2 regions of the Rhodomicrobium vannielii ATCC 17100 genome follow, and region 2 is predicted to be linked to the other one. Evidence: riboswitches for the same ligand, from Rfam matches in the RefSeq annotation. Region 2 holds a riboswitch; the other holds the start of a gene.
What was found. Region 2 has a riboswitch for S-adenosylmethionine ahead of metX (homoserine O-acetyltransferase MetX). Riboswitches for the same ligand answer to the same signal wherever they lie in the genome.
Positions count from the first base shown of each region.

Region 1: it holds a riboswitch for S-adenosylmethionine, as region 2 does, so the genes downstream of both, metZ (O-succinylhomoserine sulfhydrylase) here and metX (homoserine O-acetyltransferase MetX) in region 2, are expected to answer to the same signal.

Region 1 is NC_014664.1:3,696,845-3,704,916, forward strand. Features, by position in the region: gene cysG (siroheme synthase CysG) at 1-1,313, opposite strand, end outside; gene RVAN_RS16995 (CsbD family protein) at 1,489-1,689, opposite strand; gene RVAN_RS17000 (PRC-barrel domain-containing protein) at 1,854-2,243, shown strand; gene metZ (O-succinylhomoserine sulfhydrylase) at 2,295-3,488, opposite strand; SAM riboswitch at 3,529-3,606, opposite strand; gene RVAN_RS17010 (amidohydrolase family protein) at 3,733-5,178, opposite strand; gene RVAN_RS17020 (hypothetical protein) at 5,608-5,967, opposite strand; gene RVAN_RS17025 (hypothetical protein) at 6,133-6,771, opposite strand; gene ispH (4-hydroxy-3-methylbut-2-enyl diphosphate reductase) at 7,018-7,989, shown strand; gene RVAN_RS17035 (homoserine kinase) at 8,011-8,072, shown strand, end outside.
Region 2 is NC_014664.1:1,415,941-1,424,012, reverse strand. Features, by position in the region: gene RVAN_RS06450 (GNAT family N-acetyltransferase) at 1-479, shown strand, start outside; gene RVAN_RS06445 (class I SAM-dependent methyltransferase) at 732-1,454, shown strand; gene RVAN_RS06440 (acyl-CoA dehydrogenase C-terminal domain-containing protein) at 1,509-3,302, opposite strand; gene RVAN_RS06435 (hypothetical protein) at 3,774-3,995, shown strand; SAM riboswitch at 4,069-4,146, shown strand; gene metX (homoserine O-acetyltransferase MetX) at 4,199-5,377, shown strand; gene metW (methionine biosynthesis protein MetW) at 5,374-6,033, shown strand; gene RVAN_RS06420 (pyridoxal phosphate-dependent aminotransferase) at 6,474-7,676, shown strand; gene RVAN_RS06415 (sugar phosphate isomerase/epimerase family protein) at 7,848-8,072, shown strand, end outside.

The DNA.
Region 1 (8,072 bases), 1.7 Mb from region 2:
CCCTCGCTCGCTGCCGCTCCGGCGATGGTCTCGACCGTGCCCGTCACGACGCGCTGATTCGGTCGCGTACCGTTTTCCACGATGGCGGCGGGAAGCGCCGGGTTGCCGCCATGCGCCACGAATTGATGCATAAGCGACTCGAGCTGCCCAAGCCCCATGAAAATCACGACCGTCTGATGCGGCTGCACGAGCGCCTCCCAGCCGAGGCTCAGGCCACCGCCGCTTCGCGCGTGTCCTGTGACGAAAACGCAGGCCTGCGCGTGATCGCGATGCGTCAGCGGAATGCCCGCATAGGCCGAGCAGCCCGCCGCCGAGGTCACGCCAGGCACGACCTGCACCGAAATACCCGCAGCGGCCAACGCCTCGATCTCTTCGCCGCCGCGCCCGAACATGAACGGATCGCCGCCCTTGAGGCGCAGCACGCGCTTTCCCTCTTTCGCAAGCCGCACGAGCTTCGCGGAAATTTCCTCCTGCGGGACGGCGTGCCTATCCGGCTCCTTGCCGACATAGATGTGCTCGGCTTCACGGCGCACGAGGTTCAGGATGCCGGGCGGCAGGAGGCGATCATAGAGCACGACATCGGCGCGTTGCATGAGGCGGAGCGCGCGAAAGGTCAGAAGGTCCGGGTCGCCCGGCCCTGCGCCGACGAGATAGACCTCGCCCTGAGCAAGCTCGGTATCGTCCGCCGCGTCGAGCGCGCGTTCGAGTTCGGCCCGCGCCTCGTCCTCGCGCCCCGCGAGAAAGCGATCCGCGACGCGGCCTTCGAGCGCCCTCTCCCAGAAGCGGCGGCGCTGCGAAAGATCCGAAAGCCGCTGGCCCAGTCGCTCGCGATATGAGCCGACCAGCGCGACGAGGCGGCCATAGGCGGTGGGAATCGTGCTTTCGAGGCGGGCGCGGATCATGCGGGCGAAGATGGGCGACGCGCCGCCGGTCGAGATGGCGATCACGAGCGGATCGCGGTCTACGATGGCGGGCATGATAAAGTCGCAAAGCTCGGGCGTGTCGGCGACGTTGATGGGCACGCGCGCCTCGCGGGCAAGCGCGGCCATCGCCTCGTCGGACGCGCGGTCGCCGGTCGCGGCGAAGGCAAGCGCGAGACCTGCCATGTCGGCAGCCGACGGGGCACGCGTTTCATGCACGAAATGCGGATCGTCAACGATTGCGCGAAAGTCGTCGCCGAGATGGGTGGCGAAGACGCTGACGCGCGCGCCCGCGCGAAGGGCAAGCTCGGCGCGACGAGCGGCGGGCGCGCCGCCACCGGCTACGGCGACGGTTTTGCCCTTGAGTTGAAAGAAGATGGGAAGCTGTTCCACGGGTCGGCTCACTTTTTGGGCTGTAGGGCTAACCCATCGCGCGCGGTTTTGCGCGAGAAAAATGCGAAGTGGAGATTCCACCGCCCGTCAAACACCCCCTCCGCTGCCCGAACACGAAAAAGGCCCGCGGTGAGGCGAGCCTTTTTGTGCGGCTTGAGCCGCGCGAACATCGAAATTAGTGAAGCGAGCGATGCCACTCGTCAACCTGACGCTCCGCTTCCTCTTTCGAAACGCCGTAGCGTTCCTGAATTTTGCCCGCGAGTACTTGCGCATCGCCTTTGGCTTCGGTCAAGTCGTCGTGGGTCAGCTTGCCCCATTGCTGTTGCACCTTGCCCTCGAACTGCTTCCAGTTTCCCGAAATCTGATCCCAATTCATGGATTGTCCTCCAATTGACTGTTGGGTGAACGATTGCCACCTGCAAATGTTCCCCAAGGCACGCTCCCGAACCTTTGGCAAAGCTTAAGTTTGTTGGCGATTGCTCACCTAGAGAAGGGAACGAGACCGCCCAAGCTTTGTTTCGCGCGAAGGAGGACTGCAACATGCAAACAGACCGAACGGATGCGATAACTCCCGGCCGCAAGCTGATATCGAGCGATGATGTCGAAGGTGCTTACGTCTATGGCGCCGGCGACGAGCGGATCGGGACCATCGAGGAAATCATGATCGATTGCGTGGGCGGGCGTGTCGCTTACGCCGTAGTCGACTTTGGCGGCTTTCTGGGAATCGGCCGTAGCGAGCGCCCGATCCCGTGGTCGGCGCTCCGCTATGACGAGGATCTCGACGCTTTCCGCACCAACATAACCAAGGAGCAGCTTGAGAACTCGCCGCCGCTCGACGACGAGGCCTTCGCGAGCACGGACTGGGAAAGCCGCACGCACGAGCATTATACCGTCCAGCCCTATTGGTCGAACCCATCGATCAATCGCTGAGGCCCTGATCGCATACCGGAGCGCCAGCGCTCCGGTATGGCTCTTGCGCCGTCAAACCTTGGTGAGCGCCTGCGCGATGTCGGTGATGAGATCGTCCGCGTGCTCAAGCCCCACCGAGAGCCTGAGCGTTCCCGCCGTGATACCAAGCTCCGCCTTCGCTTCGTCTGACAATTTCTGATGCGTGGTCGTGGCCGGATGCGCGATCAGCGATTTCGCATCGCCGAGATTGTTGGAGATCTTGATGACCCGCAGCGCGTCCAGAAACCGGAACGTGGCGTCCTTGTCTCCGTCGAGCGAGAAAGCCACGAGCGGCCCGCCTGACGCCATCTGCCGTTTCGCGAGCGCCGCCTGTGGGTGATCGGCGCGGCCCGGATACATCACGCGCGCGATGCCGCGTTGTTCGCTCAGAAAGTCCGCGATCTTCGCCGCGCTGGCGCTTTCGCGCTCGACACGCACGGTCAGCGTTTCGAGGCCCTTCAGCATCACCCAGGCGTTGAAAGCCGAGAGCGTCGGGCCGGTCTGGCGCAGGAAGCCCTGCACGTGCTCCTCGATGAATTTCGTCGTCGATAGAATGACGCCACCGAGACATCGCCCCTGCCCGTCGATGTGCTTCGTCGCCGAGTAGATGACGACATCGGCGCCGAACTTGAGAGGCCGTTGCAGAAGCGGCGTCGCGAAGACGTTGTCCACCATCAGGATCGCGCCCGCGTCATGCGCGATGCCAGCGACGCCTTCGATGTCGACGATGTCGAGCGTGGGGTTGGCGGGGCTTTCGCAGAACAGCACGCGCGTGTTCGGGCGAATGGCCGCGCGCCAGGCGTCGAGGTCGCGACCGTCGACAACGGTGGATTCGATGCCGAAGCGCGGGAGGATTTCCTCGATGATGGCGCGGCTTGCACCGAACACGGCCTTCGCGCCGATCACATGATCGCCAGCCCGGAGATACGAGGCGAGCGAGGCGAACACTGCCGCCATGCCCGACGCCGTACCGCGCGCCGCCTCTGCGCCCTCAAGCGCGGCGATGCGCGTCTCGAACATGGTGACGGTCGGGTTGCCGTAGCGGCTGTAGACGTAGCCTTCGGCTTCGCCCTTGAAGCGGGCTTCGGCCTCGGCGGCGCTCTCATAGGTAAAGCCTGAGTTCAGATACAACGCTTCGGACGTCTCGCCGTGGGGCGAGCGCAACGTGCCGGAATGGACGAGAAGCGTATCGGGATGAAGGCCGTCAAGCCCCGTATGATCGGACATTATAACCCCTCATGGGCGCTAAAATGCCGTAAGCCTTCAAGAGAGAGGGCGAGCGGCCTTTTAGCAATTTGTTTAGCGTGGCTGCAAGCCGGCCGGCAAAGGGACCACGTTCGAAGGCCAGCTAACACCCGCGTGCACTTTCCCGTCAAGGGCAACCGCCGAAGAAATATGCCCGCCCTATGAAACCGCGCACCGAAAAAAGATCGACGCGCGTATCCCATCGGGTCGGGCATGAGATTTCGTGTCACGCAGCGAGCGAGGCGGCGCGCTCCGCCGCTATCGGCCGTGCGCAGGCCCACTTCGCCACCTGCTGGATGTCGTAGAAGCGGCACGCCTCCATCAGCATCCGGCATTCGGTCCAAACGTCGCCATCCACGATGGGCATGAACAGGTCGTGGATATTGTCGACGCCGAGATAGGTCCGCACCCCCGCCGCGAGCAGCTTCGGGAACGGCGCGATGGAATTGTGCAGCGGCGCCGTCATCGGCAGTTGCGCCATGCTGAGCGCGGCGGACGGGCAGATCACGATGCCCATATCGGCGTCGAGGATCTTCTGGATGATGCGGTCCTGCTCGCGCTCGCTTTTCGCGCCGAGCGAAATCGCATGCACACCGAAGACGCGGCCCTGCATGCCATGCTCAATGGTCTTTTCGGCGAGAAGCTCCGTCTCGTTTTCGAGCGGGTTGTTCTCCTGATCCACGTGCACATCCACCGGCTTGCCGAGGCGTTTCGCGAGGTCGAGGATCGTATCGAGATGCGCCTCGGGGCGTGGACGGTCGCGCGAGGGCAGCCCGCCGCAATAATCGGCCATCGCGCAGGCTTCGGCATATTGCTCGTAGGACGCGGGGTCGAGCACGCCTTGCAGCGGCTGAACGCCAACCTCGAAGTGAATTTGATCCGCATAGCGCTTCTTCACCTCGACCGCCGCCTTGATCGGCAGCAGGCCCACGGTGGAGTCCGCGTCGACCATCGTTCGGCAATAGGTCACGCCTTGCGCGATCATCGTCTCAAGGCCGCGGCTGATGCGCTCGACGAGATCGTCGTGGGTGTAGTTTTCCTTGAGGTAGCGGTAAATCTCCCACTTCTTCTGCATGTCGACCTGGCTGAGCCGCAGGTTATCCATGTTCACGAGGTAGGCCTTGTCGAAATGCGCGTGATGGCTCGCGAAACCGCCAAGCTTCTCGACCGCTTCCATGAAGTGAAGCCGAAGGTTCCACGGCTCGGAATTATCGGAGAGCTTGTAGCGGAACGTGCCCTTGTTCGTGTCCCGCACGATCTGCTGCAAGGTTTCGATGCCGACATCGCAATCGGTGATAAGCGGAATGCCGTTCTCGATACAGAGCTTGCGGATGAGCTTCGCGTCCGACGATTCGTCGTAGTCGTTGTCGCCCGTCAGCACGTTGATGACGAGGTCGAAGCGGTTCTCGTTCAGAAATGTGCGGATGTTCGGCGCGCGGCCGTCGGTGATCTTGTGAATCTCGACCGTGTCGATGCCGTGACGCGTGAGAAATCTGTGCGTGCCCGGCGTTGCAAAAACGTCGACTTCAAGGCTTAGAAATTGCTTGATCGCGGGAAGCATTCTTGCCTTGTCGTCCTCCTTGCCCGCACTGATAAGGACTTTCTTTCTGCTCTTTCGCCCCAAAAGCTTAAGATTGAAGGCGAGCATTTCCAGCGATATACCGTCGTTCATTCCATTTACCCCTTGCGTGACGTTCCCCCCTCGTGCTAGTTTTCCGGCTTCTCCTTCTCACATGCGCCGATGAACTTGCCGAAACTTGCCCCTCCGCAAATGGCCGCATGGTGATGAAATGCGCCTCACTCGTCAATGGCGAAATGGCGCTTTCGCGAAAATTCACAATTTTGGGAATAAACACCGGCGTTCGACGCGCGTTGAACGAAGCTTTTGACGGGACTGCGAGCGCAGTTCGCGGCAAGGAATACGCGGCGTCGGCGCGAACGCCGCCTTTGCCGCTCGATCGGCGCGCGGTTTGAAGACGTACGGTCGAATTTCGCCAGCGGCCGGGTCACCCTCCACGGCTCGACCGGGCGCAAGTCAGCCGCAGTTTTCGCGCCGAATTCGCCAAAGCGCCCTGTCGCATGTTGCTCGGAACGGTTCGGCTCAGACGGCGGGCTTCAGCAGAAAACCGGCCTTGTTCATGCACGCAGTGAAGGTTGCGGCGTACATCTCGTCGGACTGTCGTCGGGTGCGGATCGTCGCGCCAAGATTGACGTCGCCCGAAGACGACGCCCTTTGCGAATGGTCGGACTGTCCGACTTTCTGAACCGCCACGCCGGCGGCCAGCGCCTTCGCCTTGCAATCGTTTTCAGCGAATTGCTGCGCCAGTTCCCGCTCCGTTGCCGTCTTGTACCGTTCCGGCTCAGTCAGAACAAACTGATTCGCGGTCGGGACCGATGTTGCGGCGGGAGCGCAAGCGGCGGCTAGCAAGGCCAAAGCCAGTAGTGGGAGCGAACGCAGCACGGCATCTCATCCACAAACGATAAAGTTTTATACGTTTTAGCATGAAATGCGTGAAAGGGAAGCCCAAGCTTCGCCTCTGCTTAACGGCAGTTCTCACTTAGCGCATGTCGCTCACGGTTCGGCGCACCGACTAATCAACGAGCGATCCGCGTTTACCTCGCTTCTTTAAGCGGCGCCGGGGCCCTTCTTCTCAAAGGCGAACGAGACCGTGTAATCCTGCGGGGTCGTGCCATCGCGCACCGGGATTGCAACATCCCGAACCAGCGCGAAATAGGAAATCGGGTTTTGTGTGGTGATGTTCACGGAGACGTTGAAGGTCTCGGACTTGACCTTGTTTTTCGCCTTGTCGAGCACCTGCATCACGATGGACAGAGTTACCGCTCCCGGCTTGCCCTTGGGGCCGAGGAGCACCCGGCCCGCTAGGCCGTATTTGACCTGCACCACGCCCATTGTGGCCTGGCATTCGCGCGCCGTCTTCGTGATTTCCGCGCGATGGATGACTGCGGACGCGTCGCCGATTCGGTTGCTGTCATAGATCGTCACGTAGCGCTGGCCACCCTCGACCTGAAGGGGAGGGCATCCCGCGGCCGCCGCCATTTCAACCGGGCCATCCGAGTTCGTGCGAGCGGCCGTAATCATGCTGTCTTCGGTGATGATCGGGGTCCACGAAGGCTCTGCCTTTTTGCCCGAGAAGATGCCGCCGTCGCCGATGGACGGCATTTGCGACAGCCCGCAGGCGCTGACCGATACGGCTATGCAACCGCAACCAAGCAGCCGCAGCACTGCCGTTAAAGATCCCCTCATGTGCCCCATCGTTCCTTCTTTACCAAAGATTTAAACACTTCCCTCAAAGCCCGCGACTTTGAGTAGCGTTGCTTTTTTATGGTTTGTCGCGCTCATTATTGCTACAACATGGCACCGGATTTCGAGCGCGCTCCGCGAGCCTAACGAGCCGGAGAGAGGGCCGCAAGCTTCGACGCTCCCCTTCCCTGCCAAATTTGACCTTTTTGCGGAGTTCCGCACGCCTTTTGCGATCGCTCAGTTCTGGAGATGGACCTGATGACGGAAAAACCACGCCTTGAAGTTCTCCTCGCCGCGCCCAGAGGGTTTTGCGCTGGTGTGGACCGCGCGATTCAGATCGTGGAAATGGCGATTGAGAAGTTCGGCGCGCCGGTCTATGTCCGTCATGAAATCGTCCATAATCGCACGGTCGTAGAGAGCCTCGAAGCGAAGGGCGCGATCTTCGTCGAGGAGCTGAACGAGATTCCCAGCACCGACGCACCGGTCATTTTCTCGGCGCACGGCGTGCCGAAATCGGTCCCTGTCGAGGCCGCGAAACGTAACTTCTTCTATCTCGACGCGACGTGCCCGCTCGTCTCCAAGGTGCATTTCGAAGCGGAACGCCATTACAAGGCGGGCCTCGAAATCATCCTCATCGGCCATTCGGGCCATCCGGAAGTGATCGGCACGCTCGGCCAGCTCCCGGAAGGGGCGGTGACCTTGATCGAGCAGGTCAAGGACGTCGAAGACTTCGAGGCGCGCGACCCGGCCAAGCTCGCCTATATCACGCAGACAACGCTTTCCATCGACGACACCGTCGAAATGATTTCCGCGCTCAAGTCCCGATTCCCGCTCATCCAGGGGCCGGCCAAGGAAGACATCTGTTACGCCACGACGAACCGGCAGCGCGCGGTGAAAGCCATCGCGAGCAAGTGCGACGCGATTCTCGTCGTCGGCGCGCCCAACAGCTCCAATTCCAAGCGGCTCGTCGAAGTGGCGGTGCGCGCGGGATGTCCGAAGGCGATGCTCGTGCAGAAGGCGTCGGAAATTCCGTGGGACAATCTCGAAGGCATCGGGGTGCTCGGTCTGACTGCCGGTGCATCCGCACCCGAGGTGCTCGTCGACGAAATCATCGAAAAATTCAAGGCGCGCTACGACGTTACCGTCGAAATCGTTCGTACGGCAACCGAGGATGTCATCTTCAAGATCCCGCGCGCGCTCCAGCAGGCCGCCGCGCAGTGAGCGCAGCGCGACACGCGTGACATGGCTGTTTATACCGAAGTTTCGGTCGAAGATCTCGACGCGTTGCTGGCGAAATACGACAT
Region 2 (8,072 bases):
TCGCGTTCTACATGGATACCGGCAACCGCAAATGGGGCCGCCCCTATCTGACGCGCGCCTTCTTCAGCCTGATCGGCGAGGCGATGGCCGATCGCATTCTCCTCGTCATGGCGATGCGCGACGGTGAGCCGATCGCGGGCGCGCTGAATTTCATCGGCGGCGACACGCTTTACGGCCGCTATTGGGGATGCCTCGAAAATCAGGCGTTCCTGCATTTCGAGGCCTGCTATTATCAGGCTATCGATTTCGCCATCGCGCACAAGCTTGCGCATGTGGAGGCGGGCGCGCAAGGCGAGCACAAGCTCGCGCGCGGCTATGCGCCGGAAACGACCTACAGCCTGCATCACTTCGCAAGCCCGGGGCTTGCTCGCGCGGTCGAGCGCTTTCTTGAGCAGGAACGCGAGGCAGTGGCGCAGGATCAGGAAGCGCTCGCCGCGGCGCTGCCGTTCCGGCGCGACAACGGGACGGCGGAGCCGTAGCCCGCGCCACCATCGACAGCTCTTTCACGTCCCTTGCACGACACTAGCGAATACCGCGCGTAGCGTCTTCTCATTCAAAAATTTGAATGTTATATCGGTGCCGATACAGTATCGGGCGAACATCGATTTAGCGCGTCGTGCCGTAAATCAGACGGGCCATGACGCTCTAGATTTCGGCTGTCGATCAGCTTCTCTGCGCCAAATCGAGTCCGATTTAACGCAGACTGATCTAGCGGGGAACGAGGGAACAGCGTGAAAAGCAGGATCGCAGGAACAGTGACCCTTCTCGGGCTTATGGGAGGGCTTCAGGTCGCGCAGGCAGAGCCGAACACGACGCCGGGAGGCGTCGCGACCGAGGCGCACGCAGGGCACGGGCAGCATGCGTCGGATGGCGGCTTCCACAAGAGATTCGACAACGCCGCCAAATGGGTCGAGCGGTTCGACAATCCAGAACGCACGGCATGGCAGAAGCCTGATGAGGTGGTGAGCGCGCTTGGGCTCAAGGGCACCGAGAGCGTGGCGGATATCGGCGCGGGGACCGGCTACTTCGCCACGCGGATTGCGCTACGCGTGCCGGAGGGCAAGGTTTTCGCGGCCGACGTCGAACCGGACATGGTGCGCTACCTCGGCGAACGGGCGAAGGCTGAAAAGCTCGCGAACATCGTGCCCGTTCAGGCGGGCGCGGCGTCCGACAACCTCCCGGAACCGGTCGACGTGGTGCTTCTCGTCAACACGTACCATCACATTGGAAACCGCGAGACGTATTTTGCGGCGCTCGCGTCGAAGCTCAAGCCGGACGGGCGGCTCGTCATCGTCGACTTCAAGCCGGACTCGCCGGACGGTCCGCCGCGCGAGCATCGCATCGCGTCGGAGAAAGCGATCGCGGAGCTGAAGGCGGCCGGGTACGCGCTCGCGGAAACGCATGATTTTCTGCCGCGGCAGTATTTTCTCGTTTTCCAGCGCGCCAGATCGTAAAGGCCGGAGGGACGGCATTCGGGCCGTTCCTCCGCCACCTCATGCTCAAGAGCGTCAGAACTGATCTTCCGCCATGTCCATCATGGGCTTGCATCCACCGGTCAGAATGCGAAAGCGGCCCTCCACCTCGGGCAGCACTTTCGCCATGAAGAAGCGCGCGGTCTTGAGCTTGCCGTCGTAGGTCTCGGGCGAGCACTCGCCGCCTTCCTTCAGCTTCGCCTGCGCCACGCGCGCCGTCTTCAGCCAGATCCAGCCGACGGTGACGAGTGCGAAGATGCGGAGATAGTCGGTCGCGGCGCCGCCCGCTTCGTCCGGGTTCGCGAAGGCGTGCTGCGCGAGCCATGCGGTCGCCTGATGCAGCTTCGCAAAGGCTTCTTCGAGCGCGGCTGAGATGTCCGCGATGTCGTGGTCGGTGAGCGTGTCCTCGATCTCGGTCTGGATCGTGGCGAAGAACGCGCGCACCGCCGCGCCGCCATTCTGCGGCAGCTTGCGGCCCACGAGGTCGAGCGCCTGAATGGCGTTCGCGCCTTCGTAAAGCATCGAAATGCGCGCATCGCGGACGAATTGCTCCATGCCGTGCTCGCGGATATAGCCATGTCCGCCGAACATCTGCTGCATCTTGATCGCGGTCTCGACGCCCATGTCGGTGTAATAGGCCTTGATGACGGGCGTCAGCAGCGCGACGAGGTCGTTCGACTGCTGGCGCACGGCGGCATCGGGATGATGGGCGGCGCGGTCGATGCCAAGGCCGATCATCACCGCGAGCGCGCGCGCGCCTTCGGTGAACGCCTTCGCTTCGAGGAGGTTCTTGCGCACGTCCGGGTGCACGATCAGCGGATCGGCGGGCTTCTCGGGCGCCTTGACGCCGGTGAGCGAGCGGCCTTGCAGCCGCTCCTTCGTATAGATCACGGCGTTCTGACGGGCGATTTCGGCGATGCCGAGGCCCTGAATGCCGACGCCGAGGCGGGCCGCGTTCATCATCGTGAACATCGCGCGCATGCCCTGATTGGGCTGCGCTACGAGCCAGCCCACCGCGCCGTCGAAGTTCATGACGCAGGTGGCGGAAGCCTTGATGCCCATCTTGTGCTCGACCGAGCCGCATGAAACGGCGTTGCGCGCGCCCGGCTCGCCATCGTCGTCCGGCAGGAATTTCGGCACCACGAACAGCGAGACGCCCTTGGACCCGGCGGGCGCATCGGGCAGCTTCGCGAGAACGAGGTGGATGATGTTGTTCGTGAGGTCGTGCTCACCCGAGGTGATGAAGATCTTTGTGCCGGTGATGGTGTAGCTGCCGTCTTCGGCCGGGACCGCGCGTGTCTTCATGAGGCCGAGATCGGTGCCGCAATGCGGTTCGGTGAGACACATCGTCCCGGACCATTCGCCCGACACCATCTTCGGAAGATAGAGCGCTTTCAATTCGTCGCTGGCATGAGAGGCGATGGCCGAATAAGCACCGGCCGTGAGGCCGGGATACGGGCCGAAAGCGAGGTTCGCGGAGCAGATGAACTCCTCGATCGCAAAGCCGACCGTGTGCGGCAAGCCCTGGCCGCCATGCTCGGGCGACGCGTTCATCGATGGCCATCCGCCTTCGACATATTTGTCATAGGCTTGCTTGAAGCCTTTCGGCGTGCGCACGGTGCCGTTCTCGAAGACGCAGCCTTCCGCGTCGCCGCTCTGGTTCAGCGGGTGAAGAATCTCCTCGCAGAATTTCGCCGCTTCATCGAGCACGCTCGCTATGACGTCCGGCGTCGCGTCTTCGAATCCCGGCATGGCCGACAATTCGCGCGCTTCCCACAGCTCATTCAGGATGAAGCGGTAATCGTCGAGCGGCGCCTTGTAGCTGGGCATTGTCTTCCCTCCCTGGTCCTTTTTCGAGCTTTCAGCGCCGGTCCGCCGGCGAAAGGCCGGCCGTCGCGCTGCTGCATGCGTTAAGTAGTTTACGTATACGTCAATGGCAAGCAAAACGCGATCCCGCCTAAAGGTGCAGAAGCGTTGACTTTTGTCACAGACCTTTGTGTTCGGCGGTGCTTGTGTGGAAACCCTCACGAACAGTCAAAGCTCGGGAGGGTATGGAAGATCGGGGAGCAGGGCCATTGAAAATGGTATCGGATGAGAAGGCTTTCGTCCGATCACATGCTCATAAACACTTCGTGTCGCCGTTGAAATTCGACGGAATAGACGTGGAGTATTGGGAAAAACGAGTTGCTTGCCTTATTCGAGCCGGCGAATAGCGCGATCAAGCTCATAGCGTAAGGGGTGGATGTAATGCGTACAGAAAGAAGCCTGATAGCCAATATCAATAATAGGCTCGTGCCGCCGATGGAAAAGAAGATCGATTTAGCGCCACCTCTCCGGCCCAAATTCACGACGTCGATGGAAAAGAAGATCGAGCATCTCTGGCTTGATTCCGAACGACGCGGCTGGGAATTCAACGAATTCGCCGTGGTCGTCCTGGAGGTTCTTACCGTCCTTCACCATCGCAACGGACTGGAAGACAAGACCGCCGAAACGCAAGAAGACCGCGAAACGCAGGTCGGCTGATAGCACGCTACAACCCCAGACGGCTCGGGCGCTGACTCGGCAGCACTTGACGTAGGCCGTCTGGCGTCCTTTATTTGTGAATCGTGGTGATTTGGCCGGCCGGCTTGCAGCCACGTTAAAAAACTCGCTAAAAGGCCGTGGCTCGCCCCGGTCCGGCGCGTTAACGGTCGGCCGTCCGTCGAGAGGGTTAGGCCGTTTCCCAAATGAGCAGGTTGCTTGTTACCGGCAGCGAGTACCGGACAATTCCGTTAGCGTGTCAGCTTTTCCAAAGCCGCGAGCCTCTGCCGCTCGATTGCGGACGTTCGCTCGAAACCTTCCAGATCGCTTACCAGACCTATGGCGAACTGAACGCGGACAAAACCAACGCAATTCTCGTCTGCCATGCGCTGACGGGCGATCAGCACGTCGCCGACCGGCACCCGATGACGGGAAAGCCCGGCTGGTGGGAGACGCTCGTCGGGCCCGGCAAGCCGGTCGATACGACGCGATATTTCGTCATCTGCTCGAACGTGATCGGCGGATGCATGGGCTCGACCGGCCCGGCATCGATCAACCCCGCGACTGGCAAGCCGTGGGGGCTCGACTTCCCCGTCATCACCATCGACGACATGGTGCGAGCGCAGACGCGGCTGATCGATCATCTCGAAATCTCGGAGCTTTTCTGCGTGCTTGGCGGCTCGATGGGGGGCATGCAGGCGCTCGAATGGTGCGCGAGCTACGGCGAACGCGTTTTTTCCGCGATGCCGATCGCAACCGCCGCGCGCCAATCGTCGCAGAACATCGCGTTCAACGAGGTCGGCCGACAATCCGTCATGGCCGATCCGGAATGGCGCGGCGGCCGTTATCTTGAGGACGGCACGAACCCGGCAAAGGGCCTCGCGGTGGCGCGGATGGCAGCGCACATAACCTACCTTTCCGATGACGCGCTGCACCGGAAGTTCGGCCGCAACCTTCAAAATCGGCAGAAGGTCACTTTCGGCTTCGACGCCGATTTCCAGGTGGAAAGCTACCTTCGATATCAGGGCATCAGCTTCGTCGATCGTTTCGACGCGAACAGCTATCTCTATATCACCCGCGCCATGGATTATTTCGACCTTGCGGCCGACTGCGATGGCGTGCTTGCGAACAATTTCACCGGCACGAAGACGCGGTTCTGCCTCGTGTCGTTTACGAGCGACTGGCTGTATCCAACGCGTGAGAGCCGTGCCGTTGTACAGGCGCTGAACGCGGTGGCGGCGAATGTGAGCTTCGTCGAGATCGAGAGCGACAAGGGCCACGACGCGTTTCTGCTGCATGAGCCGGAGTTGTTCGACACCGTGCGCGGCTTCCTCGAATCCGCGCGCGCGAAGCGCGGCCTGCCGGCGGCCCGGAGGGCAAGATGACGGCCTATGAAGACAGCGCGACTTTTGCCTCGGCGCAGGCGGTGCAACACCGCATCGACCTTCTGCTCATCGCAGGCATGGTGGAGGACGGCGCGCGCGTGCTCGATGTCGGCTGCGGCACCGGGCAGTTGCTGAAGCTTCTCGAAGAAAAGAAGAATGTGGACGGGCGCGGCATCGAACTCTCGCAATCCGGCGTGAATTTCTGCGTGGCGAAGGGTCTGTCCGTGATCCAGGGCGACGCGGACCACGACCTCGTTAACTATCCCGATCTCGCCTTCGACTACGCGATCCTATCGCAGACGCTTCAGGCGACCACGCGCCCGAAGGAGGTGCTTCAGGAACTGCTACGCATCGCGCGCCATGTGATCGTCTCGTTTCCGAATTTCGGGCACTGGCGCATCCGCACGCAGATCCTGTTCAACGGACGCATGCCCGTAACCTGGAACCTGCCGGAAGCGTGGTACGAGACGCCGAACATCCATTTCTGCACCATCGCGGATTTTCGCGAGTTGTGCGATGTGGCGGGCGCCCGGGTCGAGCGCTCCTTCGCGCTGTCGCCGAACGGGCGACCGCTCGGCAGTCGTGTTCCAGCTTTCATGCACAACATCGTCGCGCAGCAGGCGGTATTCCTGCTGACGGCGGGAGACAAAGGCTGAGGGCGTTTGGTGGGCCGCCCGGACGGCGGACGCAAAAAAGCCGCGAGGTGTCGCTTCCTCGCGGCCGTGAGATAGGCTGTCACACAGCCCGTTGCGCCATGCAATGGCGCAACGCTATGACGCATCAGGCATTCGCCGGAGGCTGCTCCAACGACGTCAGGACACGCACAAGCTGTGGCTCCAGCGCTGAAATCCCACTCGACATCGGATCACCTCCTTTCGTTGCATTGCTCATGGGTTAAGGGTGTCATCGAACTTTTCCGATGTAAAGAGCAAATGAGGACGGGCTACATCAGAAAAGTGTGTTCTACCTTTCGGTGGGCGGGGCGATGCTTTCATCCTAAGTCACGAACCGGGCTTGGCAAAGGAAACCGCTCTTGCGCGTCTTGCCCGAGAGGCATAGTTTGCCGTGCGCATTCCCGTATTTCTGGAGAAAGATAATGGCCTTCCTGTCCGACGCGCTTGCTCGCGTTAAGCCCTCGCCCACCATCGCCGTGTCATCCAAGGCGCGCGAGCTGAAAGCGGCGGGCAAGGACGTGATCAGCCTCGGCGCGGGCGAGCCCGATTTCGACACGCCGGACAACATCAAGGAAGCCGCCATCAAGGCCATCCGCGACGGCAAGACGAAATATACGAACGTCGACGGCATCCCCGAGCTGAAGCAGGCGATATGCGCCAAGTTCAAGCGCGAGAACAACCTCGACTACAAGCCGAGCCAGGTCATGGCGGCGCCGGGCGGCAAGAAGGTCATCTTCAACGCCATGGTCGCGACTTTGAACCCCGGCGACGAGGTGGTGATCCCCGCGCCTTACTGGGTGTCGTACCCGGACATCGTGCTGCTCGCGGGCGGCACCTGCGTGTTTGCGGAAGCGGGCATCGGCACGAAGTTCAAACTGTCGCCCGAGACGCTCGAAGCGGCCATCACGCCGAGGACGAAGTGGGTCATCTTCAACCATCCGTCGAACCCGACGGGCGCGGCCTATACGCGCGACGAGTTGAAGGCGCTGACCGACGTGCTGCTGCGTCATCCGCAGGTGTGGGTGCTGTCCGACGACATGTACGAGCACCTTGTCTATGACGGCTTCAAGTTCACGACGCCCGCCGAGGTCGAGCCCAAGCTTTACGACCGCACGCTCACCGTGAACGGCGTGTCGAAGGCCTATGCGATGACCGGCTGGCGTATCGGCTATTGTGGCGGCCCCGAAGCGCTCATCAAGGCGATGACGACGCTTCAGTCGCAGACGACGTCGAACCCGACGAGCATTTCGCAATGGGCCAGCGTCGAGGCGCTGAACGGCACGCAGGATTTCCTGCCCGTGCGCGCGGAGAACTTCAAGCAGCGGCGCGACCTCATCGTGTCGCTCTTGAACGACGCCGAAGGCATCACCTGCCCGACGCCAGAAGGCGCGTTCTATGTCTTCCCGTCCTGCGCGGGGCTGATCGGCAAGAAGACGCCCGGCGGCAAGGTGCTGGAGAACGACGAAGACGTGGTAACGGCGCTTCTCGAAGACGAGGGCGTGGCGGTTGTCCACGGCGCGGCTTTCGGGCTTTCGCCTTATTTCCGCATCTCCTACGCGACATCCGCGAAGGAGCTTGAGGAAGCTGGCCGCCGCATCCAGCGCTTCTGCGCAAGCCTCAAGTAGCAGCGCCGTCGAGCGAAAAACGCTAGCAAGGCCGGGCTCGCCCGGCCTTTTTTTGCGCGCGTCATCGCGCCAGACCACGCGCAGGTTGCGCCACTCCTCCGCCCCATCGCCGTGTCATCATCGCTTCGCAGGCGCGGCGTAATTTTTCGCGCCAAAAGGAAGAGGTGAAAAATGGCGGCTGTTCGTGGAGCCGGTTTCTCGAGTGCGGTTCGAGACGACTATCAATTTGAAATCCTGCGGCGCAATCTCGATCAGGCACAGGAACTCGGCGTCGATTTCGTAGAAATCCCGATTTTCGCGATGGATCTGATTGCGGGCGGACGCGTCATCCAGAGCCAGATGCGCCGCCTCAAGGAAGCGCTGCGACCGCGCGCGCTCTCCTATACGGCGCATGGG